DNA from 4 places in the Epibacterium sp. ABZ3_068 genome. Region 1 is predicted to be linked to each of the others. Evidence: riboswitches for the same ligand, from Rfam matches in the RefSeq annotation. Region 1 holds a riboswitch; each other region holds the start of a gene.
What was found. Region 1 has a riboswitch for cobalamin ahead of ACXAEW_RS02850 (DUF1636 family protein). Riboswitches for the same ligand answer to the same signal wherever they lie in the genome.
Positions count from the first base shown of each region.

Region 1 (7,111 bases):
CTGTCATAGACAAAAACACGCAGCGGCTCATCACCGGCGTTCAGCGAGGCCGTAAAGGTTTCAAGCTCGGCTTTGTAGCCATCCACCAGGGTCGCCGCCTTGTCCTCGACGTCAAAAATGCGGCCAAGGTTCAGGATGTCGTTATACATGTCATCCATGGAAACCTTGGGTTTGTCACCGATGTGGATGCAGCTTTCGGTCAACTCATATACTTTGATGTCAAATGGATCCAAAGTTTCTGGCGTGACTTCGCCGCCGACTTTCATACCATAATTCCAGCCCGCGAAATAGAAATCCGCATCCGCGCCCAACAGCACCTCTTTGGTGGGGTATTTGGCGCTCAGCTCGGGTAGCTCTTCGATGCCTGCGCGCATATCTTTGTCCAGGGTCTTCCAGCCCGAAATACCAGTGTAGCCCACCATTCTGTCCGCCAGCCCCAGAACCAGCATCATTTCGGTCAGGTTTACGTCGTTGGAGACGGCAGCTTTGGGCGGCGCGTCAAAGCTGACCTGACGGTTGCAGCTATCGACAGTGGTTTCAGCCAGTGCGGCACCGGTCGAGGCAACAAGGGCAAGCAGGGAGATCGTCAATTTCATGGGGTTGGTCCAGTTTTGGATTTGGAAAGGTGGAAGGTGAGATGCGACCGGGCGCTGATTGACAGCCACTCGGCGCGGGCATGTACATCAAAGGCAGTGGACACACGCTCCGAGGACAGCACCTCGGCAGGCGGGCCAAAGGCGATGCTTTGCCCTTGATGCAGCAGAAGAATGTCGTCGCAGACCTCCGCTGCCATATTCAGATCGTGCAAGGAGGTGACAATTGTCATATCCAGTTCGCGGATCAGTTGGAGCACGTCCAGCTGATGGCGGATGTCCAGATGGTTGGTCGGCTCATCCAGAACCAGAACCTGCGGTTCCTGGGCCAGCGCGCGTGCGACCATACAGCGTTGACGTTCTCCGCCGGACAGGGTGCCAAAGGCTCGCGATGCCAGGTGATCCAGATCCAAACGGCACAGGGCGTTTTCCACAGCGGTTGCGCAGCCTTTGCCCGGTACGGCAAATCCCTGGCGATGCGGGATACGTCCCAGCGCCACAACATCGCGCACCGACAGCGCAAAATCTGTAGGTTGCTCCTGTAAAACGGCGGCAATCTTGCGGGCGCAGGATCGCGGGGGCAGGGACCAGATGTCGTCTCCGCCGATTGTGATGCGGCCACGTGTTGGTTTGACCCAACGATAAAGCAGCCTCAGCAAGGTCGTCTTGCCCGCGCCATTTGCGCCGACAACACCCATCACCCGCCTTGGAGCAAGGTGAAACGAGGTCGGATGCAGGATCAAAGGCTGCGCCCGCCCGCTTCCCCAGGAGACATTTTCAATAGTCAGCTCAGCTGCGCTCATGCGGCGGGCTCCGGCTGCTCGGTGGCGGAAAACAACGTGGCCGGCACGCGCGCCAGGGTGGATTTCCGCAGTTTTCCAGGGCGATCAACAGAGGAGCACCAGCCGTCCCCCAAGGTTACATATTGCTGCGCAAAGACAAGGATATCCTGCACGTCCGCGTCCGCGTTCAGATCGCCAAAGAGGTATGTTGCCTTGCCCACGCCATGAAACCCGACGGTGCAGGGATGGTCACATCCTGCCATACAGGCGACGCCTGCGACACCAATGTGGCCTGCAAGGCGTGGATCCTCTGCGATGGCCGTGTGCAAAGCGTCGATCAGCTCAAAGCCCGGCTGGCGTCGGGTTTCCTTGTCTTTGCAACTGATGCAGACCGCAATTCTGCATTGTGTGTTCTCAGCCATTCTGCCCTCCGCAGAACCGGGGGGACGACGAAAACAGGGGATGCGGCAGTGACATGGCCACATCGCACAACTCTTTCGTCCGGACGCCCCGTCCGGGTTTAAAAATATCTGGATGGCAGGTCTCCTGACTCGCGGGTCACTGCGCTCTGTCCCTTCCCGGTCGAAAGCCGACCAGTGGTCCTGACAGAGAGCTCACCGCTCACAGTTGCGGGGGCAGTCACGGATTTGGTGCCTTTTGGCTACGCCGCACCGTGTTCCCTTTTCATCCCGGATTGCCTTGGGCGTCGCGGGAACCATCGTCCCCGTCTCTGCCAATCCCTATTGTCTCTGTCAAGTTTCCCTGCAAACCCCTGAGCTGGAAACAGGCAGCCGGAATGGCCAAAAGGCCCATGAAGCGCTGAGCAGGAGCCGCAACAAAGTCCGGCCAGACCGCAAGGCTGCAGGTCTTCACTGTTAGCGCGGAAGCAGAAAGATTGTCGGCGGCGCTGTTATCGGGTCATGTAAACCCAGCTTTTGAAAGGACGCACCATGACCGACAAAGATGATGCAACAGGATTGGACATCCACAACATTCCGATCCTGTTGCGCCGCAAGATCGAAGCGATGGTCCTGAAACATGTTTTTGACGTGATCAGCGAACGGTCCGGGCGTGACGAAGCCGAAGCGGTTATCGGTGAGGCCTGTTCAAAATCGGCCATCGAGCAGGGGCAGATGATGGCCGACGCCCTGGGACATGTGCCGGACCTCAAGGACTTTGCCGACATTTTGCCCAATTGGACGCGACAGGGCGCTCTTGAGATCGAGCCCTTGACCATGACCAGGGACCAGATGGACTTCAACGTCGTGCGCTGTCGTTATGCGGAAATGTACCAAGAGATGGGGGTAGGTGACATCGGCCACCTCTTATCCTGCAATCGAGATGGCGACTTTTGCATCGGCTATAATCCGGACATTGAAATGACCCGCACACAGACCAAAATGCAGGGCGCCAGCCATTGTGACTTTCGCTACCGTCTCAAGCCGAAGCCATGAGGCACAAGCGATACAGGAAACGAAAGGGTGAAGAAACGACTTCCAAATGCGCCCACCTGTTGGTGCAACGGCAGGAACAGGCAAGAGATAACGACGCGCTATTGACTGAGGTCTGCCCAGATCTGTTCGACCCAGGACTTGATCTGCAGCGCTTCCTCCCAACGGTTTGAAAGCTCAATGCCATCAGGCCCAGTCATCGCGTAATCCGGCGGGCCCAATTCACACAGGAACACACAAGACCCCTCGGGATTGCGGGTTTTCCACCCGTTCAGACCTTCGCGCCAGAAGGCCCTGAACATATCAACCCATTGTTGGTTCTGGGGGAAATCAAGTTGCAATTGCACTTGGCTGCGGCTTGCAACACGCCCTTGAAAACTGTCGGAACGGGCCAGAATACGGCTCATATGTTCTGCGTCGCGTTCACGGATCGGACAGGCCATTTCACGCCCCACCACATAATGAGAGAGATCGGCACACATCCGCATTTCCGGGATCGCATCCAGCAGGCACAATGTGCTGAACAAATCGTTGGTGATACAGTCGCGATGGGTTTCAAACAGGATTGGCATGCCTTCCTGTTCTGACATTTCAATCCAGGCCCGAATAACGGGGATCATGCCGTCCACACTCAGCGGCATGACCTGACCAATGACCACGACAAAGGGCGCGCCAAAGTCCTTGGCCATTTTCAACGTCGGACGCAGCCCTTCGACAGTCTTGGGGAAATCCACCAAAAAGGGAGTCAGACCAGCGCGGGCCATCATCGGTTGGATGCGTTTGACATCCTCAACCGGGGTTGCGCCAAAATCCAGCGCCATGCCTTTGTAACCGGCACCGGCAACCATCTCCACAACCTGCTCATAGGGCAATTTTATGCCGGTCTGGTCATGAGGCTGCATCGCCCAGAGCGACGTATAAACATCCAGCGTTTGGTTCATTCCGCTTCCACCCGCATGCTGCGACCATTGACCGGCACCACCCAGACCTCATTCATCGGATATTGGCTTTCATCTTTCTGGCTGAGTTTTTTGATCACTTCGATCTGAAACTCAAACCACCCCATCCGCCAGACTTCACCGCCGATTTTCGCTTCGATTTTTTCGTTCAGCTCGCGCAGTTTCCAAAACGGCACCGAGGGGAATGTATGATGCGCAGTGTGATAAGGCATCTGCCAGCAGAGCCAGCGCATCAGCGCATTTGTCCGGGTGCTGCGGGTATTTTCCAGAATGTTGTCTTCGTGGCTCAACCCCAGGTGTTCAATGGTGTTTTGCAGCTGATGAACCGGCTTTGTCAGAACCATCGGGATGATCCAGAACGTCGCCCAGGCCCAGTTTCCAAAAGCGACCGACACAGCAATGACCAGCACATAAAGTGCAAGGTGAATTCGGCTTTCACGGATGATCATCGCTTCTTCATCTGCGCGGATATAGGGTTCGATGATGATACCTCGGGCGCGACGCACAGTTCCAACAACGCGGTTGCGCCAATAGGTTACGCCGCTCAGCCACAACAGATAAGTCGTGAGCGTGTATGGCTCACGAACCAGTTCACCGTCGCGCTCCCAGTCCTGTGTCCACTTGTGGTGGGCAAAATGCATCACCTGATCATAATCGCGCGGGAAGATCATCACAAACCCGATCAATCTGCCCCAGATCTCATTGACCCGCTTTGTCGCAAAAACCGTACCGTGTGACAGCTCATGCTGGCCCGCGTAGAGGAAATTCAAAAGCACACCCAGCACAAAACCGGTCAAGATGACCCAGTAGCTCCCCAGTGCCTGCGCGTGCAAAATGGCCATCATAGCAATCGCGCCGATGTGGCTTAGGATCTGCATCCAGCCCCGAAGGTCTGAGCGCGCATTCAGTTCGCGTAGCTCAGCAGGTTCAAGCAGTTTGCGGCGGGAGAAGCTGGCTTCCATGGCATGGCCCTCAGGTTGGATCTTGATCCTTACTTGACTACCCATTTAAAATTTGCAGGTCTAATGATTATATCTCCGGTAAATGATGAGATTCTTGCATGAATTTGCCTCCAATATCCGCGCTGACCGTATTGGACGCGCTGGCGCGTACCGGATCCGTCAAAGAGGCCGCACGGGTCTCCAACCTCAGCCAAAGCGCGGTCAGCCATAAACTGAAGGCGCTGGAAACGCAGTTGGGCTTTGACCTGACCACTGCAAAAGGGCGGGGCGTGGTGCTCACGCCGGAGGCCCGCAGATATGTTGCGGCCATCCGTCCGGCGCTTGCCATACTGCACGAGGCCCACAGTGGGCTGGAGCAGGCAAAAGGGCGTCTGGAAATTGCAGTTACATCCGGGTTCGCGGCCACCTGGCTGGCGCCGCGTCTTCAGGCATTTCTGGAACGTTACCCAGCTATTTCGCTGAAACTGCGCAGTGTCGCAGTGGGAGAGAGCCTGCCGGATTGTGACCTGTCCGTGGTCTTTACCGACCGCCCTGCGCCTGGCTCCCAACGTCTCTTTGATGTGACGTTCTTTCCGGTTTGCAGCCCGGATTTCTTGCATAGCCACGGGCCGCTCACATTGGATCGCTTGACGCCTGACATGTTGTTGCATCTGGACAATCACACCGATTGGCAGGAGTGGCTGCACAAAAACGACATGGATCTTGCGGTTGCGGGGCCTGGCCTTGTCTTTACGGGCCTATTGGCAATGTATGCATCTGCCGAGGCCGGGATGGGGCTGTGCCTCGGGGATGCGGTGACCTCAGACCATGCGCTGCGCTCTGGCCGCCTGGTCCGTCCCTTCGAGCAAGAGATCCATGCGCGCGCCTCTTATTGGATCACACCGCCGTCTGCCGGGTTAACGGCCCCTGCCACAGCCTTTTCGGATTGGCTGCGCGAAGGTTTTGCACAGGGTGCGGGTTCGCAGTTTACGTCGAACGACAAATGAAATTAAACTTTGCCCTAGGTGTGCATTTTTTTTGAAGGATCAAGATGCCAAGGGTTCCGTCCACACAAGCCCTGCGCGCGCTGGAAGCGTTTGCCCGGTTGGGGTCGATCTGGCAGACCGCAGAAGAGCTGCATCTCACCAAAAGCGCGGTGAGCCATCAGTTGCGTCAGCTTGAACGCGATCTCGACTTTCCTCTGACCGACAAAGTTGGAACGCGTTTGCAGCTGACCCCGGCAGGGCGGCGGTATGCTGTTGATGTCCGCAAGGCTCTGGTTGCATTGCACAACGCGGCCTCACGGTCTTCGGCCCGGGGGCTCAGTGGCAAGCTGACTGTCAGCTGCCCGCCGGGCTTTGCAAGCAATTGGCTGTGTACATCCCTGCAGAGCTTTCAAAATGCGTTCCCGGATATTTCGCTTGAACTGACAACGCCGCGACGGCTCAATGACGTGAGCAGCCCGGATGTGGATGTATTTATTGCGTTCGGGCAGGAGTTTCCGGGAAACGTCGTGCTTGAGACGTTTCAGGAGATTTCCTACACGCCGCTCTGCAGCCCGGCCTATCTGAACCTTATGGACGGTTTCTCGGATCAGAAAATCCTCTCACGGGCCACCCTGCTTCATTTGCAGGATCACCAGGAGTGGCGCAGTTGGATGAAGATGAAAGACCTGCCGGTTGAATGGGGGAACCGCGGCATTCGATTCTCTGACATGAATCTGGCCTATTCGGCGGCACTGGCTGGGCAGGGGATCGCGATGGGTGATGAATTTGTCTGTTCTGCCGCTCTTTTGAGCGGAAAACTTGTGCGCCCGTTTCCCGAGCGTTTGCCGACTCAAAACGCCTATCACATTGCTTTGCCGCAGGATCGGGGGGTAAATCCAGCCGCTGCTGCATTTGTGAGCTGGATGAAGGACACTTTGCGTAAACCTTGAACGGTTTTTGCACCATTCGTGTCACCGGCAAAAAATATTTGCTGTTGGCGCGAATTTCTTTCGCTTGTTCTGACCGGGGCGGGGCATCCAATGTGTATTTGGAGACCAGCCACCCATAGGACGTGAACACGTGACTTCCCTCAAGCCAGCCATCGAAGCCATCAACATCGGTAAGGACTACGGTACGTTCACGGCATTGGACGATGTGTCGATGAAGATCATGCCCGGCGAGTTTCTGACTCTTTTGGGGCCATCCGGGTCGGGCAAGACGACCTTTTTGATGATGCTGGCCGGCTTTGAACCCATAACCCGTGGGTTTTTGAAGATAGAAGGCTTCGACCGGACCACGGCCCAGGCCGAAACGCGCGGGTTCGGGATGATGTTTCAGGGCTACGCCCTGTTTCCCCATATGACCGTCGAAGAAAACATCGCCTTTCCGCTGAAGGTTC
Region 1 covers NZ_JBSWUV010000001.1:603,541-610,651, reverse strand. Annotated here, with positions in the region: gene ACXAEW_RS02860 (ABC transporter substrate-binding protein) at 1-596, opposite strand, end outside; gene ACXAEW_RS02855 (ABC transporter ATP-binding protein) at 593-1,396, opposite strand; gene ACXAEW_RS02850 (DUF1636 family protein) at 1,393-1,797, opposite strand; cobalamin riboswitch at 1,895-2,110, opposite strand; gene ACXAEW_RS02845 (L-2-amino-thiazoline-4-carboxylic acid hydrolase) at 2,326-2,829, shown strand; gene ACXAEW_RS02840 (sugar phosphate isomerase/epimerase family protein) at 2,928-3,767, opposite strand; gene ACXAEW_RS02835 (fatty acid desaturase) at 3,764-4,792, opposite strand; gene ACXAEW_RS02830 (LysR substrate-binding domain-containing protein) at 4,846-5,733, shown strand; gene ACXAEW_RS02825 (LysR substrate-binding domain-containing protein) at 5,778-6,662, shown strand; gene ACXAEW_RS02820 (ABC transporter ATP-binding protein) at 6,793-7,111, shown strand, end outside.

Region 2 (7,111 bases), 1.2 Mb from region 1:
TGTAGAGAAGCACGTTATGTCGAAGAATCTGGTACTTTTTTCGCGCAATATTGTCTGTTGGATGGCCCTGGCGGGCATTCTATGTATTGGCAATTTGCACATATGGGGATCGCAGGTCTCCGATCAGTTCTTAAGTGACTCAGCTACCATTGAGCAGACTACGGGCGATCATTCAGTGTCGCCTTGCAACGGTCAGTGCGTTGTCGATAGTATGTTGTGTAATGGGAACGCGTGTGTATCTGCAACCCCGACCAAGATCGTTCTGGTGCGCAAGGCCTGTTCTGTAAACTGGCCCATCCTAACTCTAGCGCTCGTCGGGCATGCCATCTGTATTGAACCAAAGCCTCCGAAATACGCTTAAACGTCGCAAGCATGCCGCAAGCGGCTGCTTTTCCTCCTACATTCATATTTCGGAGTGTCTGAATGACACAGCAAAAAACGTCCATGCTGGACGCAAAAAATCTATGGCAACACCTCAGCTCGGCAGGGCCCAGTCAGTTGTCCCTGCAAGACATCAGCTTGATCGCGCTTGTTTTGCGATTTGGCATTGGATCAGTATTCATTGTCGGCGGCTGGTGGAAACTATCCCGTGCTCTTGATCCAGACCGCGCCGAGGCCTTGACCAGCCGCTATTTAGCACCCAATGGCTACATCAACGAATTCTTCCAAAGTTACCTGTTCGCGGATGGTTCTCTGACGCCTTGGGCCTTTATGACAGCCCTATCAGGATTCGAGTTGTTCGCCGGGGTTGCCCTGTTTCTGGGTATTTTTATCCGTCCGCTCGCAATAATATTCGCACTCTTGATGTGGTCCTTTGTAGCTGCCCTTCCCGTCGTCACGACGCCAAACCAAGTGCTGACCGATGCAACTTACCTTACGCCAGCGCTCATCGTGCAAATCCGAGACATCGGTCTGTCTGGTTTCTGCTTTGCCCTAGCCATGGTTGGATCAGGAAAGTTTAGCTTAGACCACTCGCTTTTTGGTCGCGGATCGGTGACCGTGTCCGACCGCTGGGCCTCCTTAGGGTTATTAATGCGCCTTTCCGTCGGCATTGTCTTTCTTGCAGGCGGGTTTTTCTTTGGTCTCGACCATGTGAAGTCTTGGATTGGTTTCCCGCTGATTTCCATCGCAATTGGCGCTGTACTGCTATCTGGTCACGCGGTACGATTTGCTGCAATTGCCGCGTTTGTAGTTCTAGCAATCTACTGCTTTGGTAAACTGGATCTGGCCAAGTCAGTCTGGGACAACCTCAATGCGATCAAAAGAGAGTTTGCATTTCTAGCCGCATGCGCCCTCTTGATCCGGTTCTCAGGTGGAGATGCGTTCCAGATCGGTTCGTTTTTCAAAAATCCCAAGACTGCCCTATTCGGTGAAGAAAGCCATATTTCCTAAACCGTAACCCAACCATGCCAACGGCTTTTTTTTAGGGCCGTTGGCTAATGTGGAGTGAGGACACCTTAAAATCCGGTACGGTCACTCATGCAAAGCGCAGTATTGGTCAACATGACCTATAGCCGGTTACATCCAGCATGCGATATAACCGGTTATAAGTTGATATATCATAGATCGAATGTATCCCCGATATTCGCCCCCATCATCAGGTAACTGCATCGGAATGTCTCTCATCTGCACAGTTAGCCGCGAATAACACCCCGGTTGTTGATGAGGTAAGGTCCAATCGTAGCAAGATCGTGCGACTATCGATGTTCGCTACAGCGGACATTTAACATGCTATTCATCAAGGGCGACCATGCGGACAAAGCAGCTGTTCAGTCAGCCAGCTTGTTAGGTATGGGTTCGGCCTTCATCCAATGGACCTCTGACTGGACGTGTCCTTCCCTCACATACTTACCCACGTTTTCTGGCATCGCCCTTTCCTTGAATGCTTCTGCCGTGCGAGCTACGAACCCCTCCTGCCTCGTCAGATCGAGCGACTTTGCAAGGTCGTCAAAAAGGCCATTCCGGTACGGGCCGCGATAGAGCGTCGTAACCACTTGCACGCGCAATTCTTCAAACCGAGCCAAAGTCGAATCCGACGGTTGAACCTCTTCATCCACGATCCAAGCGAAGCCCAAAAGTATGAGAGCAGCTTATCATATACGACAGAGTGGCGCGCGTAGAGGTTCTCACCAACAATGCGCTCGCCCTCTGTAAGATAGGGGGAAATCCCTGCGGTAAACGCTTTGAGCCAATCTCGGGAAGGGTGGTCGCGACTGTCCGGGCTGCGTGCATGAGACCCGCCGCCATCATCCCTCCGCGCAAGAATGCGCAGCTTTGGAAGCCGAAGACAGCGGGCGCCATCGCACGAAACGAAGCCGAGAGAGCGTGCCAATATCTCGGTCGCGCCTTATGGTGAAAACTGACCGGCTATTACCGCCGCAGCCGCGCAGAAATGAAACCTCTCGTGGCTTTTCGTGCCGAAATGCACTGCCGGTCGATGGATGAACTGCGTCAAACTCCTCGGCCAAGGCCTCATGGCTCGAGACTTCGACCGACAAGTTGCCGAACTTCTCGTTCGGATCGCGGTGCTCAACCGTTACACAGCTATTGGCATACCCGTCACAGAGCCCGTAGGATAAGTCTGTCCGGGGAAAGGCGAAGTTCGGTCAAGCACCGATTTGTGCAACACAGCCCTTGTCGCGCCGATCTATCTTCAGTGCGGAATGTGTCGTCAGAGCAGCTACTCGTCAACGTCAATTTCGATTGTCGCCCCTGTTCTCGTCGAGCTGCGATCAGACCAACCAGACGCGGGCAATCTGGACCTGTGCAAGCGCAGCATTATCGTGAAGCCACAAAACCTCAAATCGAGCGGCGCAACGCTGTAACCGCACGGGACATTCACGGCTCGAACAAAATGCACGAGGTGAACAGGGTCGCCGCTCAGTCGGGGCTAAGATTGTAACTTAGCATTACAAAACACTTTTGGCCGTTTTGCTTATTCTTGATCTTGACCGTGTTCGCAATTTGATCTCAATTGGCGCCGATGGTTCCCGGTTGGCACAAGCCTTTGCCGGGATGAAAAGGGAACACGGTGAGGTGTAGCCAAAAGGCGCCAACTCCGTGACTGCCCCCGCAACTGTAAGCGGTGAGCGACCTCTGAAACACCACTGGGCCCAAACGTTTGTGGCCTGGGAAGGTTTGAGGAAGCAAGGACCCGCAAGTCAGGAGACCTGCCATCTCGGGCACCTTTGGTGCTTCAACGCAAATCAAACCGGGCGGGGTGTCCGGGAAGGAGAACCGAGATGACAAAGGCCAGATTACCTTTACTGAGCTTCGGATTCCTTTGGTCCCCTGCATCGTCGCGGAGGATCGGATGGACGTCACCCAACACCGGCTAGGCAAAGCCTCTGATGCGGACGCGATCTTGTTAGTGGTGTCAGCGTATTCGTTGAGCAAAGGGGCTTTGAAGCGGCTCGAAGCGGCCGCACTCAATGCCACGTCACGCCCTGCGCGCCTTATCCGTCTGGAAGAAGGCGGCCCAAGCCTGATGGACGCTCTGGATGCTATGCGGGCCGAAGGTCACCGTCGCATCCGGGTGCAGCCTTTTGGTATCCCATTTCCAGAAGGCCTTTTGGCGTGGTTGCCGGGCGTTATGGCGGAGTGGCGAACGCGCGGGCAAAACGCGGATACGTGGTTGGAGCTGGGGCCGGACCCTGCACGCCACACCGATGCTCTGGAGGCCTTCACGGCAGCCTCTCTGGCGCATCCTGATCCGTCCAAACCCATTGAGGGGGTGACCCCGCGCTTGGGCAAACCCGGGTGGAATGATCCTCCCGATTTTGACTTTCACCTTCTGGTCTGCACTGGGCCGCGCTGTGCGATCCATGGGGCGGCGTCTTTCACCCATATGCTGAAAGACGAGCTGAAGGCGGCGGGTGTTTTCGACCGCTGCCTGACAACGCGAACCGGTTGCATCTACCCCTGCAATCGCGGCCCTGTGCTGGCGCTTTACCCGCATGGCCACTGGTACCGGCTGCCCGACGTTACGGCCACGCGCCGTTTCGTGCGCGAGGTGCTGGTATATGGCGGCACTGCGGACGACCTCAGATTTCATACGGCCAAGGCGGCATGCGCGACACTGGCCTAAATTTAGGAGACAAATCCATGACACTCAAATCCCTCTTGCTCGGCGGCGCGGTTGCGCTGGCGGGGGTTCCCGCCCTGGCTGAGGACATCATTAAGATGGCGACAAGCTTTCAGATCCGGTCCATGGACCCGGTCAGCCAAGGGTTCTGGATGCAAGAGTTCGGTCAAGGTGAACTGCTTATGAAGTTTCAGCCTGATGGGACGATCACGCCCTGGCTGGCTGAAAGCGTTGAACGTACCGATGATACGACCTGGGTGATCACGATCCGAGACGGCATCACTTTTCAGAACGGCAAGGTCATGGACGTCCCCGCTGTATTGGCAGCAATCGAATACCACCGCGCGCGCAATTCGGGTACACAGGCCGTCTTACCTGCTGAAGCGACATTCACGCAGACGGGCCCTTTGGAAATCACCGTGAATACCGGCGTGCCGGTTCCCGAGATGCCCAGCATCTTGGCCCATGAGAGCCGTCTTATGATCATCGATGTGGCGCCGGTTTTGGCCGCAGGTGAGGACTATGAGGCGCTTGAGGGGGCGGGAATCCACACAGGACCGTACAAGGTTGTGGACCTGAACGACCAGCGTATGATTGCAGAGCGCTACGATGACTATTGGCAAGGCACCCCAGCTATGGCCGGCCTTGAGCTGCGGTTTGTATCGGATGTGAACGCACGCATTCTGGCAGTGCAAAACGGCGAAGTGGACATCGCCCTTTATCCGCCCATTGCCGCCGCCCCGGTGTTTGCGGTGACGCCCAACGTGAACCTTGCTCTTGGGGCCCCCTCAACGGGCGGGTTCCTCTCCGCCATGGATGTGACCAACGGTGCCTTCGAAGAGATTGCGGTGCGCAAAGCCGTTATGCTGGCTGTGAACTACGAGGAGCTTGCAAACGATGTATTTCATGGCGCAAAGATTCCGGCCACATCGCTGTACAACCCCCGCTTCCCTTGGGCGGTTGAAAACTATCGCTATGACGTGGATGAGGCAAATGCGCTCCTCGACGCGGCGGGCTGGCTCCGCGATGGAGACACGCGCAGGCGTGACGGGGAGACATTGTCGGTCACGTTGATGATCTATCCGCAGCAGCCCGACCTGGTCCCACTGTCGACGGCGATGCAGGCGTATTTGGCCGCCATCGGAATCCAATCCGAGATCGTCTCGGTCGATAGCGTCACGGAAGCGACCATGAACGATCTGGTTGACTGGGACCTGGCAATGGTTGCAACGGGCACTGCCACTGTCGGCTCGGTCAGCGGTTTCCTGAACCGCTACGTTGCTTGCGAGGGCGACCGGAACTACGGCGGCTATTGCAACGATCGTATCCAAAAGCTCATTGAGACGCTGGATGTGACTGTTGACGAGGAAACGCGCTACGAATTGCTGCGCGAGATTCAAACGATCCTTGTTGACGAGGATCCCTATGTGTTCAATGCAACGATCCTGGTTGAACGCGCGCTCACAAGCGATGCTTGGTCCAATTACGTCCCCGCCGTGGCGTGGAACCATATCAAGTACGATACCGCTCCGAAACAGTGACTTGGTTACGAACCATAATAGAGCGCGGCGGCCTTGCGGTCGCTGTCCTCCTGCGGACCGCCCAGGCCCTCCTGACGGCTTTGGCCGCCAGTGTGATCGTCTGGGCGATCCTTCCGCTTGCGCCCGGCGATGTGGCCGAACGGGTGCTTTTGGGGCGGGGCATGCAAGACATTACCTCTGAGGAAATCGAAGCCACGCGCGAAGCGCTGGGATTGAACGAACCGCTGGTTGTTCAGTTCATAACCTGGCTGAGTGGCGTGTTTCAGGGTGATCTGGGGCAAAGCTTTACAAGCCAGGCGCCGGTCACGCAGGAGCTCATGGAGCGGTTGCCAGCGACTCTGATGTTGCTGGGGCTTGCTTTGGTGTTCTCGATCGCCTTTTCGCTGGTCCTAGCGGTGATCGCCGCCGCCTTCCAAGACCGCTGGCCCGACCATCTGATCCGGCTTTACACGCAGATTGGTGCCGCGCTTCCGACCTTTGTCTTTGCACTCTTGGCGCTGACGTTCGTCGTTGTGGGCTTCCAGTTCGGTCGCGTTTTGGCGGAACCGTCCTGGTCTGCCGCGCTCATCCCTGCCTTCATTATCGGTTTGGACCGCGCGGCCAGTTGGACCCAACTGCTGCGCGCAGGATTGTTGGAGGCGATGGCGAGCGGCTATAGCGAGGTGGCCCGCGCACGCGGGGCCTCAGAATGGCGCATCCTTCTGCGCCATGCCTTGCCCAATGCCCTGTTGCCCTTCCTCACGGCTATCGGGATCAGCCTTGGCGCGCTGATCGGTGGCACCCCCCTCATTGAGGCAATTTTCACCTGGCCCGGCCTTGGGGCTTACCTGTTGGAAGCGCTCATATCCCGCAATTACCCGGTGATCCAAGGCTATGTGCTGATCGCAGCCCTCTCCTATGTGGCGGCATCGCTGCTTGTGGATGTTGTGGCCATGGTCATCGATCCTCGTTTGAGGAGACAAGGCTCATGACAGTGCTGGAGCTTGTACGGCCCTCCGTTTCCACAGTTGCAGAGCGCAGTTTACTCAAGCGGCTCTGGCGGCACCGTTCGGGTCACACCGGGCTGCTCCTCGGAGCGTTTCTACTGCTGTTTGCTCTCTTGGGTACAGTTTGGACACCACATCCTCCAGACCTGCCGAATTATGCAAACGCGTTGAAGCCGCCAAGCCCGTCTCACCTGTTCGGGACCGACGCGACGGGGCGCGACATGTTCAGCCGCGTGATGGATGGCGCACAACGCTCCGTCGGCGCGGCCTTGTTGGTCCTCGGGGCCGTTTTCCTCATTGGTCTGTGCGTGGGCATCTTCGCGGCCCTTGCGGGCGGCGTGACGGATGTCTTGTTGATGCGTCTGGTCGATATCACCATGACCTTGCCGCCGTTGGTGCTGGGCTTTGTCGTGCTTGGACTTCTTGGTCCCGGCCTCTTCAATCTGCTCATCGCAATCCTGATTGGCGAATGGGCCTACTATGCGCGGCTTGCTCGGTCG
Region 2 covers NZ_JBSWUV010000001.1:1,828,274-1,835,384, reverse strand. Annotated here, with positions in the region: gene ACXAEW_RS08795 (DoxX family protein) at 424-1,392, shown strand; partial or broken gene ACXAEW_RS08790 (hypothetical protein) at 2,243-2,579, shown strand; cobalamin riboswitch at 2,968-3,192, shown strand; gene ACXAEW_RS08785 ((2Fe-2S) ferredoxin domain-containing protein) at 3,314-4,087, shown strand; gene ACXAEW_RS08780 (ABC transporter substrate-binding protein) at 4,105-5,625, shown strand; gene ACXAEW_RS08775 (ABC transporter permease) at 5,622-6,596, shown strand; gene ACXAEW_RS08770 (ABC transporter permease) at 6,593-7,111, shown strand, end outside.
Region 2: linked by a shared signal. The riboswitch ahead of ACXAEW_RS08785 ((2Fe-2S) ferredoxin domain-containing protein) and the one ahead of ACXAEW_RS02850 (DUF1636 family protein) in region 1 are both predicted to bind cobalamin.

Region 3 (7,111 bases), 1.2 Mb from region 1:
AGCTTGGCTCGGCTCATAGACATGACCAGTGCCGGCCCCAATCGTCTGTTCGGGATCGCGGGAAAGGGGCGCATTGCCGTGGGCTTCGACGCCGATCTGACAATTGTGGATCTCAAACGTCGCGAAACCATCACCAATGATTGGATCGCCTCACGGGCAGGCTGGACCCCTTACGACGGTGAGAGTGTCACCGGTTGGCCGGTCGGAACCGTGGTGCGCGGCCATACCGTGATGTGGCAGGGCGAATTGAAAACCCCAGGTAAAGGGCAGCCGATGCGGTTTCTTGAGGCTTTGCCCCCGGTGTCTCGTTAGCTTACCGGCACTCTGGGGCCTTACTTCCCGTCACGGAACCGGCCATTCGTTATGCCTGCAAGATCGACAAGTCACCCAAGATCAGAACGGTAGTCGAAACGATATCATGTATCTGCCACTCTTGTAGGAGCAGCACAGCAACGCCCGACACGACGACACAAACTCGGTTTGTGGTTCTTCGCACAGTTCAGAGACCTCCTCTTCGCAATCGCCAAGCAGATTTGTCTGCGTGTCGTGGGACAGCCGGTTGAACAACCAATCGCACGCCAAGCGCTCTGTACCAATCACGCACGATGCAAAGCCTGCCGTTGGACGTTAGAAATCCCAGTCTTCGTCTTCCGTCGCAACGGCCTTGCCGATCACATAAGACGAGCCGGAGCCAGAGAAGAAATCATGGTTCTCGCTATCCGGGCTGAGCGCCGCCAAGATCGCCGGGTTCACCTCAGACACTTCTGGTGGGAACAGTGCCTCAAAGCCTAGGTTTTGCAGGGCCTTGTTTGCGTTGTAGTGCAAGAAGACCTTCACGTCCTCAGTTAGCCCAAGCTCGTCATAGAGCTCTTCGGTATATTCGTTTTCAATGCCGTACAGCTCAAACATCAGTGAAAAGGCATAGTCTTTCAGTTCTGCCTGTTTTACTTCCTCCAGTTTCTCAATCCCTCGCTGGAATTTGTAACCGATGTAATAGCCATGCACAGCCTCATCGCGGATAATCAGGCGGACAAGGTCAGCGGTGTTGGTCAGCTTGGCACGGCTTGACCAATACATCGGCAGGTAGAAGCCGGAGTAGAATAGGAAGCTTTCCAGAAACACGCTGGCGATTTTGCGCTTCAGTGGGTCGTTGCCCGGCGCGTAGGTGTCGAGAATGGTTCGCGCCTTGGCCTGCAAGTGCGGATTTTCTTCGGACCAGCGGAAGGCTTCGTCGATTTCTTTAGTGGAGCATAGCGTCGAGAAGATCGAAGAATAGCTTCGCGCGTGCACAGCTTCCATAAAAGCGATGTTGGTCAACACAGCCTCTTCATGCGGTGTGACAGCGTCGGGCATCAGCGACGGCGCACCAACGGTGTTCTGGATAGTGTCCAGCAGCGTTAGGCCGGTAAAAACACGGATGGTAAGCTGCTTTTCCTGATCGGTCAGAGTCGCCCAGCTTGGGATATCGTTGGAAAGCGGCACCTTCTCCGGCAGCCAAAAGTTTACGGTCAGGCGGTTCCAGACCTCTAGGTCCTTCTCATCGTCCATCCGGTTCCAGTTGATCGCGCGGGTGATCTGGGTCTCAGTCAGGTCTTTCATGTTTCTCTCCGATCACAGCGAGCAGGATACGCAGCCCTGAACCTCGGTGCCCTCTAGGGCTTCCTGGCGCAGGCGCACGTAGTAGACGGTCTTGATGCCCTTCTTCCAAGCATAGATCTGGGCTTTGTTTATGTCGCGGGTTGTGGCCTCTGCCGGGAAGAACAAGGTCAGCGACAGGCCCTGATCCACATGCTCGGTGGCCGCCGCATAAGTGTCGATCAGAGCCTCGGGGCCGATCTCATAGGCGTCACGGTAGTATTCCAGATTCTCATTGTTCATGAAGGCGGCAGGGTAGTAGACGCGGCCGATCTTACCTTCTTTACGGATCTCGATCTTGGACACGATCGGGTGAATCGAGGAGGTCGAGTTGTTGATATAGGAGATCGAACCGGTCGGCGGCACAGCTTGAAGGTTGCGGTTGAACAACCCGTGTTTCATCACATCGGCTTTCAAAACCGCCCAATCCTCCCGCGTTGGAAGGTCAACACCGTCAAACAGCATTTTGACGGTTTCGCTTTCGGGCAACCAGTCGCGGTCGGTGTATTTGTCAAAGAACACGCCAGAGGCATAGTTGGAACACTCAAAGCCCTTAAAGCTTGTGCCACGTTCCTTGGCAAGGTCACAGGACGTTCGGATCGCATGATAGGCCACAGCAGCAAAATAGACCGACGTGAATTCCACACCTTCAGCGCTGCCATAGTGCACCCGTTCCCGAGCCAGGTAGCCATGCAGATTCATCTGCCCAAGACCAATGGCGTGACTGTCATCATTGCCTTTGCGCACAGATGGCACAGAGTCGATAGCCGACATTTCAGAAACCGCGGTCAGCGCGCGGATCGCAGCACCCACGGTGCGGCCAAGGTCGTTGCCATCCATTGTTTTGGCGATGTTCAGCGAGCCAAGGTTACAGGAAATATCACTGCCCATTTTGGCATAGCTGAGATCATCATTGAACTCAGACGCCTCGTTTACCTGCAGGATTTCGGAACACAGGTTGGACATGTTGATCCGGCCCGCAATCGGGTTCATCCGGTTCACCGTGTCCTCAAACATCACGTAAGGGTAACCACTCTCAAACTGGATTTCGGCGATTGTCTGGAAGAACTCGCGCGCGTTCACCTTGGATTTACGAATGCGTTTATCGTCGACCATTTCCTCATATTTCTCGGTGACCGAGATCTCGGAAAACGGCACGCCATAAACCTTTTCCACATCATGCGGAGAGAACAGATACATCTCCGCGTTTTTCTTGGCCAACTCAAAGGTGATGTCCGGGATCACGACGCCAAGCGACAGGGTTTTGATGCGAATTTTCTCATCTGCGTTTTCACGCTTGGTATCGAGAAAGCGCATGATGTCTGGGTGGTGGGCGTTCAGATAGACCGCACCGGCCCCCTGACGTGCGCCGAGCTGATTGGCGTAGGAGAAGCTGTCTTCGAGCAGCTTCATGACCGGGATCACTCCAGACGATTGATTTTCAATGCCTTTGATCGGAGCGCCGTGTTCGCGGATGTTGGTCAACAACAGCGCCACACCGCCACCACGCTTGGATAGTTGCAGCGCCGAGTTGATGCCTCGGCCGATGCTTTCCATGTTGTCTTCCAGCCGTAGTAGGAAGCAGGAAATCAACTCCCCACGTGAGGCTTTGCCAGCGTTCAGGAAAGTCGGTGTCGCAGGTTGGAAACGGCCTTCAAGAATTTCCTCCATAAAGGACATCGCCAGCGCTTCGTCGCCACGCGCCAATGTCAGAGATGTCATCACGACGCGGTCTTCATAGCGTTCTAGAAACCGCTGCCCGTCACGGGTTTTGAGCGTGTAGGATGTGTAATACTTGAACGCTCCAAGGAAGGTCGGGAAGCGGAACTTCTTTGCATACGCCTCATCCCAGATCTTGCGCATGAAGCTCTTGGAGTACTGATCCAACACCGCCTCTTCATAGTAGCCTTCGCTGACAAGATAGCCGAGCTTTTCCTCCAACGAGTGGAAGAACACTGTGTTCTGGTTGACGTGCTGCAGGAAATACTGGCGCGCCGCCATGCGGTCAGCGTCAAATCGGATTTTGCCGTCCCCGTCATAAAGGTTCAGCATCGCGTTCAAAGCGTGATAGTCCAAAGTGCTCAGCTCACGGTCGAGCATAGGTTGCCCCCCAATTTTCGCAGCCCGTCTGTGACGCGGGCGATATCCGTTTCAGTGCCTGCCAGCTCCAAAGTGTAGAGCAGCGGCACGTTGCATTTTTCAGAGATGATGCGGCCCGCAAGCGCGTAGGTCGTACCGAAGTTTCGATTGCCTGTACCGATCACGCCACAAATGTGCCTGCGCCGCCGCAGGTCATTGAGAAACCGGATCACCGGTTTGGGCACCGCTCCTCTGCCTTGTCCATCCGCATAGGTCGGACACACCAAAACAAAAGGCACATCCACCGTCGGCAGCGGCGCTTCCGGCTCTATCGCGATGCGCATAGAAACCCAACCGAGCCGCGTCACAAAGCGGTGTGTGTTGCCAGAAGCGGACGAGAAATAGACAAGTGCCGGATCGCGGCCCGCCACGTTAGGAGGCCAAACGGGCAATCATGTCTGGGCGGAAGCCAGACCAATGTGCTCCGTTGGCTTCCACTACCGGGGCTTGGCGATAGCCCAGTTCAGTCACACGGGTCAGCGCGGAGGTATCTTCGGTCAAATCCACTACATCGTAGCTGATGCCTTTAGCATCTAGTGCACGTGTTGTGGCAGTGCATTGTACGCAAGCGGGTTTGGAATAAACGATGATGCTCATCTGTCCTCTTTCTGTTTTCTGTTGTCAAAGTCGAGGACACAGTGCAGGACAAACCCATTGCACGCCCCCGAACCCTCCGTTCGTGGTCTTTTTTGTGCTGACGGCAGGTCTCCTGACTCGCGGATCTATGCTTGGCTGGCCTTCCCGAAAGCAGCACTTTCAGTGGCGTGTTCAACCTTGCTCACCGCTTACAGTTGCGGGGGCAGTGCCGGATTTTCACCGGCTTCCCTCTTAGCCTTCGAGTAGAATCGAAGGAACCGAAGCAACACCATATTGGGTATATAGGAAGGCCACCGTCAACATATAGGTTTGGGTTGACATTTTCTTTTTTAACCCCGGAAGGCAGCCAAAGCTACACAGAGAACGGAACTGGGTACATTGCTTGTGAAACAATCGAGTGCAAAAAACTGATTTGGGATCGTTTCGACCAAATTGCAGCCCGTAATTTTAGACACATCGCACATGGCTTAGTCGAATTCGAAACGGTAGGGCTTTCAACAGAGTCTTCATGTGATACGGGTAAACAACTCTAGGCGAAGCAACCGTTCGCGCAGGCCGCAGCGAAGGGTTTCGCTTTCAGTTGATTCTGTGGAAAAACAACGTGTTGCTGGCGCAGAAAATAGCGTTTCAAACAAAGCGCGAGTACCTTTCTGATCAGGCTTTGCGCGTTTGCTGCGGTGCAGGAAAGATCTTCGCCAGTTTGCGGAGGTTTTGGGCGGTGGCGGCGAGGAGGAATTCATCGTTTGCGCCGCATGGACCGCGCAATCGGAGCCGCCCCAACCCGAGGATGCGTTTGAGGTGGGCAAAGAGCATTTCCACCTTCTTTCGTAGTCGCATCGAGATCGCATATTGCTTTGTTTTGGCAATGTCGCGGGCGACCTGACGGGCATCTTCGTATTCTTCGTGAGTGATCTTGCGTGCGTCGGCGGTGGGACAGCACTTGGCTTTGGATGGGCAGGCCTGACAGGTCAGCTTAAGGGCGCGATATCGCGAGACAGCTTTGCCGGTTGGGCCCCGGTTCGGGTCAGAGTAGTTGCGGCAAAACTGTTTATGCAACGTAGAAATCTGCGGGTGCATTGTCTGGCGTGGCGCAGTGCGGCTTTGAACTTGGCCATTTATGGTAGATGCAGCTAGACAAGAGGACAAATTCTCAGGCCGCAGGACTGAGCTGCCGTTCGCCTTAAAGATGACAATGGCTTTCGTCAGCCTCAAGCGAGCTTTTCGCCTTGTTCATTGGCGTAGAAAGGGAACCTGAGATCGGTGTCGATGCCGAGATAGAATATGCCACAGATCGAACGTGGCACCCGGCCAAATATCAGCGAAAATCTCCAAAGTCCCCGGCGTGATAAACCAATGGCCGCGCGGCTTGATCGCATCTCAAATGGGTAACAGCCCCAAGAAAAATCGTATGATCCCCGGCATCCCATTCATTGGCTATATCCGCACTTAAAACAGCTGATGCACCGCGTAAAGTGGCAAGGCCCTCCGCGTCCTCAAAGAGGTTTTCCATTTGACTGTAGGTTTGTCCTGCAAAATGCAAAGCATGTTGCCGCATATCATGGCTAAGGATGTTCACGGCGAACCGGCCAGATCCCCGAAGCTTTTCACGCAGCTTTGACCGCTTGGAGAGCGAAATGGCGATCAATGGCGGATCGAGAGACACGGACATAAACGCGCTGACGGTTGCGCCGTGTACACCGTCCAACGTGCGCGTGGTGACGACGGTCACACCGGTTGCAAAACGCCCGCAACAGTCGCGAAATGCACGTGGATTAATGGAGCGAGGAGTGGGAACGTCATACATTGTGCATACTTTTGACAGGTCGGGGAGATGCGCTTGCCTACGTGGGGTGGCAAGCGTGTTTTTCTGAAGGGGCGGCTTGGCTGGGCGCACTTAGGCGGCGGCCGAGTGGCCCGCGAGTTCTTTGCGGATGATCTCCGCTCCTGCACCTAAGGCGTACAGCTTGCCTTTGGCAACATCGCGAGGCAGCGGTGCCATGCCGCAGTTCGTACAGGGGTAAAGCTTGTCCGCATCCACGTATTTCAATGCATCGCGCAGGGTGCCTGCAACCTCTTCGGGGGACTCTATGGTGTGGGTGGCCACATCCACAGCGCCCACCATAACCTTCTTGCCCCGGAGCAATGCGATCAACTCCAGCGGAACATGGGAGTTATGACACTCCAGAGAAATCAGATCGAGCGTGGATTTCTGGAGGTTCGGGAAAATTTCCTCATACTCACGCCACTCGGATCCAAGCGTCTTTTTCCAATCGGTATTGGCCTTAATACCATAGCCATAACAGATATGCGCAGCGGTTTCGCATGTGAGCCCTTCACTGGCGCGCTCTAAGGCGGCAATGCCCCAATCATTGGCCTCGTCAAAGAACACATTAAACGCGGGCTCATCAAACTGAACGATATTGACACCGGCTGCCTCCAGCTCGCGCGCTTCCTCGTTGAGGATAACAGCAAATTCCATCGCCAGCTTTTCGCGGCTTTTGTAGTGCTCATCATAGAGGGTGTCCACCATGGTCAGCGGCCCTGGAAGCGCCCACTTGATTGGGGCATCCGTCAGCGACCGCAGGTATTTCACGTCGTCGACAAACACCGGCGTGTCGCGAGATACCGCGCCCACCACCGTTGGCACGCTGGCGTCATAGCGGTCGCGGATGCGCACGGTTTTGCGCTCGTTCATGTCCACGCCGGTGAGGTGCTCGATAAAGGTTGTCACAAAGTGCTG
Region 3 covers NZ_JBSWUV010000001.1:1,816,829-1,823,939, forward strand. Annotated here, with positions in the region: gene ACXAEW_RS08715 (dihydroorotase) at 1-312, shown strand, start outside; gene nrdF (class 1b ribonucleoside-diphosphate reductase subunit beta) at 628-1,599, opposite strand; gene nrdE (class 1b ribonucleoside-diphosphate reductase subunit alpha) at 1,612-3,735, opposite strand; gene nrdI (class Ib ribonucleoside-diphosphate reductase assembly flavoprotein NrdI) at 3,717-4,145, opposite strand; gene nrdH (glutaredoxin-like protein NrdH) at 4,147-4,371, opposite strand; cobalamin riboswitch at 4,457-4,648, opposite strand; partial or broken gene ACXAEW_RS08740 (transposase) at 5,026-5,421, opposite strand; gene ACXAEW_RS08745 (flavin reductase family protein) at 5,687-6,175, opposite strand; gene ACXAEW_RS08750 (methionine synthase) at 6,266-7,111, opposite strand, start outside.
Region 3: linked by a shared signal. The riboswitch ahead of nrdH (glutaredoxin-like protein NrdH) and the one ahead of ACXAEW_RS02850 (DUF1636 family protein) in region 1 are both predicted to bind cobalamin.

Region 4 (7,111 bases), 380 kb from region 1:
CACCCGATGAGGATGTGCACGAGCTACGGATTTCTTGCAAAAAACTTCGGTATCTGATCGAGTTTTTTGCCCCTCAGTTCGACGCCGCGGAAATCAAGGCGATTGTGAAACCGCTGAAACGGCTGCAGGACAACCTGGGCCTGTTCAACGATTATTCGGTACAGCAGGAATCTCTGCAGGAATTGATTGAATCCGGCCGTCTGAAAGGGCGCACCGCCTTGATGGCGGCGCAAAGCATCGGCGCGCTGATCTCCATCCTGCATGGGCGACAATTGGAAGAACGCGCCCGTGTTGTGCAGAGCTTTGCACAGTTTGACAGTCCGGAAACCCGTCAGAAGTTTCGTACATTATTTCATGAGAGAGGGGCGCAGTCATGAAGATTATCGCTTGTTACAGCAACAAGGGTGGCGTGGGAAAAACCGCCTCGGCTGTGAACTTGGCCTATGCCTATGCGCAATCGGGAGCGCGCACGCTGTTGTGTGATCTGGACCCGCAAGGGGCATCGGGTTTCTACTTCCGGGTTAAACCTTCGAAGAAACTCAAGGAGGGGAAGTTCTTTGAGGACGTGGAGCGGTTTACCAAAGCTATCCGGGGCAGCGATTACGAAAACCTGGATATCTTGCCGGCGAACCTCACCTTCCGGGATTTTGACATTTTTCTGTCCCGAATGAAAAACAGCCGGTCGCGGCTGAAGAAAGCACTGAAGGGTGTTGACGGTGACTATGATGTGATCCTGTTGGATTGCCCGCCGAACCTTTCGGTTTTATCCGAGGCCGTGTTCAAGGCGGCTGATCACATTGTGGTGCCGGTTATCCCCTCTACCCTGACAGAGCGAACCTTTGCGCAGTTGGTGGAATTCTTTGACGAACAGGGGTTGAACGCCAAAAAGCTGAAACCCTTCTTTTCGATGGTGCAAGCGCGCAAAACTCTGCATGCGGACACCATCGAACGCATGCGCAAGTCTTACAAAGGCAAGTTCATGCAGACGCATTTGCCGTTTTCCACAGATGTCGAAAAAATGGGCGTGCACCGTGAGCCAACGCTGGCATTTGCCGGCAACCGTCCGGCCGCAAAAGCCTATAGATCGCTTTGGCAGGAACTGGACAAGCAGACCTGAGGAGGGCGCGATGCAAGAGATAGAACGAAAGTTTCTGGTGCGGGATTTGCCCGATTTGACCGAGGCAAAGCGGACAGAAATACGCCAAGGCTATATCACTCATCCTTCTGATGCTGTGGAAATGCGGCTGCGCCAGAAGAACGCTGCGTTTGTGATGACGTTCAAATCCGGCGAGGGCACCGTAAGAACCGAGCGTGAGGCCGCCATCACCCAGGAACAGTTCGACACCTTCTGGCCGGAAACCGAAGGGCGGCGGGTGGAAAAGATACGCTGGAGCGCTTCTTTTGCAGATGGGCTGATCTATGAGCTGGATGTGTTCGAAGGCACCCTGGACGGGTTGGTTCTGATCGAGGTGGAATTTGATACTCTGGAGGCTGCAGAAGCCTTTGAGCCGCCAGAGTGGTTTGGCGCGGATGTGACCGACGACAAACGGTATAAGAACAAGAATATGGCGGTGAACGGTCTTCCTGTTTAAGGCATGGCTTTGCGCAACAAATAGATGTCCATGAGCCAACCATGCTCGGCCCGTGCTTCGGTACGGGTCGTTTTTATTTTTTCGGACATTTCTGACAACGGCCCTGCAATCGAGATTTCATTCTCCATCCCCGCATAGGCGGTCCACCAGATTGTTATCCCATCCTGTGGCAAAGTCTGAAAGGAACATTGCCCGTCCAGCATGATGATCAGCGTGTCGGCCGAAGGAGGCCAGCCGTGATCGCGCAGCTGTCGGCCGGTGGTGATGGTCACAGCTTCGTTGATCTGGTTGAGGGGTTCCACATGCGCAGCAGTCAGCGCCTGGATCGACGTGATGCCTGGGATCACATGCACCGCTATATTGCCCCTGGATGTCAGCCGGTCTGCGATCCGCATGGTGCTGTCATACAGGGAAGGATCTCCCCAGACAAGGAAGCCAACAGAGCCGCCTTTTGGTAGGTGCTGCGTGATATTCAGCCACCAAAGATCAGCAATCGCGTCATGCCAATCGTCGACTCTTGTGCGATAATCCTGGGTTTTTTCATCACGGGCCGGCAGGTCAAATTCTACAATCTGTGGGCCGGGTGCCTTGATCACTTCGGAACAGATGGCCTGGCGCAGGGCGGCCAGATCGTCTTTGCCCGCGCCTTTGTTTGGTATCAGGATCAGATCAACCGCGTTCAGCGCCTCAACGGCTTGCAAGGTCAGATGCTTGGGGTTGCCGGTTCCGATGCCAACAAGAGAAAGCGTGAACTGTGCTGCGGTCATAAGGGGCTCCAAAATGAAACACGGCCCCTGTGATGGGGCCGTGCGATCAAAAGGTCAACGGGTCAGGCAGCGATCAGGCTGCGTTGAACAGGCGTGGTGTGACCAGACCAGCGCGTTCCAGGCCACGCAGAGATTTGGCTGCGAACAAAACGGCCAAATCCGCAATCGGTTCGATCAGGACAACCAGCATATAGGCTGCACCGAAAGAGAAGACAGAAGCGAGGTTTTCAGCACCAAAGCCCTGACCGTAGAAAGCCCAGAAGGCCACCCATGCAACAACGCCGCCCTGATATGCGGTCGACAGGGCCAGAGCCTGCGAATACTTCAGGTCAACATAGGCGGTATTCGGGGCAATGATCCGGGTCGCCAGCGCGTGCAGGGCAAACAGGGGCACAAGAAGGGTTGTCAGGTTGATTGCGTATTGCGGTAGATCGATGGGTGCAAAGAACACGCCCTGGATCAGCAGACCCGCCGCCAGACCAAAAGCGGCCGGAGCAGCACCGAGGATGAGGAACAGGGTTGAGCCGAGAATAAAGTGGACTTCGGACACTCCAACCGGGAAATGCGGCAAGAGTTCAAAGAACACAAACACGCCCACAGTAGCGATCAGCGCACGCACGGCGTAGGACACGATATTGGTTTTCTTCAGATCGGCAAAAGTCTCTTTTGCCGCGTAGGTGACTGCGCCAGCAGCTGTTACATAAGACAGCGCAATTTTCGCACCATCAACGATACCTGGTTCGATATGCATTATATTCTCCATACCGCCATCCCCGGCGGCTCAAGTTATGTCGTGGTATGGCCGGTCTCCTGACTTGTGGCTCAAGCGCGCAGTTTGCCCTTCCCGAAGAGTTCCCTTCAGTGGTGATGCAAACCCGCTCGCCACACACAGTCGCGGGGGCGGTTGAGGCTTTGGGTGCCGCGATTGGGTCCACCCGTCCTCATTCCCGTTTCAGCCCACAACGCTTGGCGTTGGAATTGGGCACCATATCCAGTTCATCTGCCATCTGACGTCGAAAAAGGTCAAGCTCGAATCTGCCAGTTGGGCGCAATTTTGCGACAAAAGTCGGGTGATGGATGTAATAAAATTACACGCGATTTATGGGGCTTCGGCCAGCGGACCATAGAGGATCAGGACCGGGGCCTGTGTCTCCAGTTTTGGCAAAAGGTCCGGTAAAGTGCCAAGTTTTTCGCGCCGCAGCTCCTGTTCGGGCGTAGAGACCCCGGTTGCCAGAAGGGCTGGAGTTTCGGGCGACATCCCGTGCTCCAGCAACTGCCCAGCCAGTGCCGCAAAGGTGCGTTTGCCCATATAGACCACAGTTGTGGCCTCCGGATCGGCCAGCGCCGCCATGTTCATCTCTTCGGGCAAGGCACCGTTTGCACTGTGACCTGTGATGTATTGCAGGCGACGCGCTGTCATTCGTCGTGTTAACGGGATGCTGGCCGCCGCTGCCGCGGCAGACGCCGCTGTGACGCCGGGTATGATTTCAAAGGCGATACCGGCAGCGCGCAGGGCGGTGATTTCTTCTTCAAGACGGCCAAAAATTCCGGCATCTCCCGATTTGAGACGCACCACATTTGCACCGGATTTGGCGTAGTCCACCAGAAGGCGGCTCACGTGGTCTTGCTTCGGTGAGGGGCGCCCTGCACGTTTGCCCACGCCCACCAGATCCGCGTCCTTGGAGGCGTGACCCAGAATGGGGCCGGAAGACAGGTCGTCAAACAGGATGGCGTCCGCCGCCTCAAGCCGCTTCACGGCCTTGACGGTTAGCAGTTCTGGGTCGCCTGGGCCAGAAGAGACAAAAGAGACAAAGCCGGTCATGCCTTTTCTCCGGTGATCAGATGGAAGAAGGTACCGGTCACGTGGCCTTTGATCGATCCGGTTTCTGGCACCGGATTGCCATCGGCGTCAAACACATTTGCCAAAGGTGCGTCGGGTTCGTCCAGAATGCTCGAGTAGTGGAACTCGTGGCCGCGTAATGCGGTTTCGGCCGCAAAACCCGGCATGGGACTCTGCAAAACAGCGCGGCGATAGCCAAGATGAAATCTGCGTTTTTCGTATGAGGTCACAAGCCCCAAAAGCCCGGCCATCTGGTGGCGGTTACCTTCCTTGTCAATCAAAGCTTCCCCAAGCGCCATATAGCCACCGCATTCACCATGGACTGGTTTTGATGCCGCGTGTTTCTGGAGGCCCTTACGGAATATCTCTGCTGCAGCCAGCGTGCCCCCATGCAGTTCCGGGTAGCCACCCGGAAGCCAAACAAGGTCGGCGTCTGCTGCAGGCGCTTCGTTGGCCAGAGGCGAAAATGGTAGGATCTCGGCGCCGGCCTGTCGCCAGCCTTCCAACAGATGTGGATAGGTAAAGGAAAATGCCGCATCGCGTGCCAGCGCAATGCGTTGGGCCGGAGGTGTCGGAAGCGGCGCAGCTGGGGCATCGGGGCCGGCGAGGGCTGCGGCTTTGATTGCGTCCAGATCTACGTTGGAGCGCAGAAAACTGGCGTAGCCTGCGATGGCACTTTCCAGGTCCGGATGCTCAACGGCCTGAATCAAACCCAGATGCCGTTCTGGCAGGGCTAGGTCACCACGACGGGGCAGGGAGCCGAGCACTTTTACGCCTGCACGTTCCATGCCGAGCCGCGTCAGGCGTTCGTGCCGGGGGCTGGCAACCCGGTTCAGGATGACCCCGGCAAAAGGCAGATCCGGGTCGTAGGCTTTGAACCCCAGCGCGGTTGCTGCGGCGGATTGGGCCTGACCGCCCACATCAATCACCAACACAACCGGCCAGCCCATTCGTTTTGCTGTTTCGGCGGAGGAGCCAAAACCGCTTTGTCCGCGTGTGGCCACCCCGTCAAACAGCCCCATGGAGCCTTCGGCAACGCAGATGTCCGCGCCTTTGGCCTGGGTTGCAATGGCATTCAGCAACCCGTCGTCCATCGCCCATGTATCAAGGTTGAAGGAGGCCCGTTTGGCGGCAGCGAGGTGAAACGCCGGGTCGATATAATCCGGGCCACTCTTGAATGGCTGCACCGTCAGACCATCCTCAGCCAAGGCGCGCAGAAGGCCCAGCATCACTGTTGTCTTGCCGGTGCCAGAAGATGGGGCGGAGATCAGGATACCTTTGGCCATTATTCAGTTCCTTCCGGAAAGCGCGGGTCCGTGCCCACCGGGCGGTACCGGCGGTCATAGTCGCCGGCATAAAGGCAGCTTTCGTCGAACTCTTCTGCGCCGATGGCGCGCCCCACGAGGATCAGCGCTGTGCGGCCCCGTTCGCCTTGGGTCGCGTCCTCAAGTGTTTCGAGTGTGGCCTTGACGATGCGCTGATCCGGCCATGTCGCACGCCAGATTACGGCCACCGGACAGTCCGCGCCATAATGCGGTGTGAGGTGGGCTATTACATCTTCGAGCACATGAACGCTGAGGTGAATGGCCAGGGTTGCGCCGGTCTTGCCGAAATTTTCCAGCGTCTCGCCGTCCGGCATCGCCGAGGCGCGGCCGGAGGTTCGGGTTAGAACCAAAGACTGGGCAACTCCCGGTAAGGTCAGTTCGGCCCCCAATGCTGCCGCAGCTGCGGCAAAAGACGGCACCCCGGGCGTTACGTCATAGGGAATGCCTTCTGCGCGCAGGCGGCGCAGCTGTTCGCCCATTGCTGACCAGACCGAAAGATCTCCGGAATGGAGACGGGCAATGTCATGGCCTGCTGAATGGGCGGATTTGATCTCATCAATGATTTCATCAAGTGACATCGGAGCAGTGTTCACAATCCGAGCGCCCGCCGGGCAGTGCTCCAACAGCGCTTCGGGAACCAGAGAACCCGCGTAAAGGCAAACCGGGCAGGCGGCAATCAAGTCGCGCCCACGCAGCGTGATCAGGTCCGCCGCTCCGGGGCCAGCTCCGATAAAATGAACCGTCATGGGGTAAAAACCTCCGCTTGGGCCACGGTGGCAAGGCCATCCGGGGTTGTCTGTCTTGGGGCGATCAGCCGGGCTGATCCATAACGTCCCGCACCGGCCAAGGCCAGCGCTTCGGCGACTGATCCGGTTCCAAAACGTGCCTGTATACGAGGCGAATGTGTCGGCGTCATGATCCCTTGGATCTCGGCTTCTGCAAGGGTGACAAGAGGAAGGGCGCTGACTTGCAAAAAAGCGCGAAATCCCGGGACTTCGGCTTTGCTCTCCAGCACTGCGATATGCGTCGGCTTTTGAGCTTGGAGTTTCAACGCCTGATGCAGAGCCGCTGCTGTAACTGTGTTGCGAAACCCAAGGCCCGTGACTTTCATCGGATCGCACTCCATTGAATCACCGGACGCGCGCGATCCCAGCCGCGCATGGTCCCCAAGGGCGACACTTCGGCGATTTCAACCCGCATCAGGTGACCGCCGCGTTCAGCGTGGGCCTGAACCAAAAGCGTTTCCGTTTCCAGCGTCACCCCATTGGCAACGATACGGGTTCCGGCTGGCAAAATCTCCCAGAGACGGTCCAATAGCCCTTGCGAGCCGCCACCACCGATAAAGACACAATCAGGTGTCGGAAAACCTGTCAGGACATCCGGCGCGGCCCCTAATACTGGCTGCATGCGATGGTCAACGCCAAATTGCGCTGCGTTTTCCTGGATGTTACGGTGGCGATCATCGCGTGGTTCAAAGGTTATGGCGCGGGCGCCACGTGCAGCGAGGCACCATTCGACCGAGATCGACCCGGAGCCGCCGCCGATGTCCCATAGAAGTTCGCCAGGTCGCGGAGCAAGCGTTGACAG
Region 4 covers NZ_JBSWUV010000001.1:224,624-231,734, reverse strand. Annotated here, with positions in the region: gene ACXAEW_RS01170 (CHAD domain-containing protein) at 1-377, shown strand, start outside; gene ACXAEW_RS01165 (ParA family protein) at 374-1,117, shown strand; gene ACXAEW_RS01160 (CYTH domain-containing protein) at 1,128-1,592, shown strand; gene cobF (precorrin-6A synthase (deacetylating)) at 1,589-2,359, opposite strand; gene ACXAEW_RS01150 (energy-coupling factor ABC transporter permease) at 2,433-3,110, opposite strand; cobalamin riboswitch at 3,143-3,364, opposite strand; gene cobA (uroporphyrinogen-III C-methyltransferase) at 3,459-4,181, opposite strand; gene ACXAEW_RS01140 (cobyrinate a,c-diamide synthase) at 4,178-5,485, opposite strand; gene cobM (precorrin-4 C(11)-methyltransferase) at 5,485-6,270, opposite strand; gene ACXAEW_RS01130 (cobalamin biosynthesis protein) at 6,267-6,635, opposite strand; gene cbiE (precorrin-6y C5,15-methyltransferase (decarboxylating) subunit CbiE) at 6,632-7,111, opposite strand, start outside.
Region 4: linked by a shared signal. The riboswitch ahead of ACXAEW_RS01150 (energy-coupling factor ABC transporter permease) and the one ahead of ACXAEW_RS02850 (DUF1636 family protein) in region 1 are both predicted to bind cobalamin.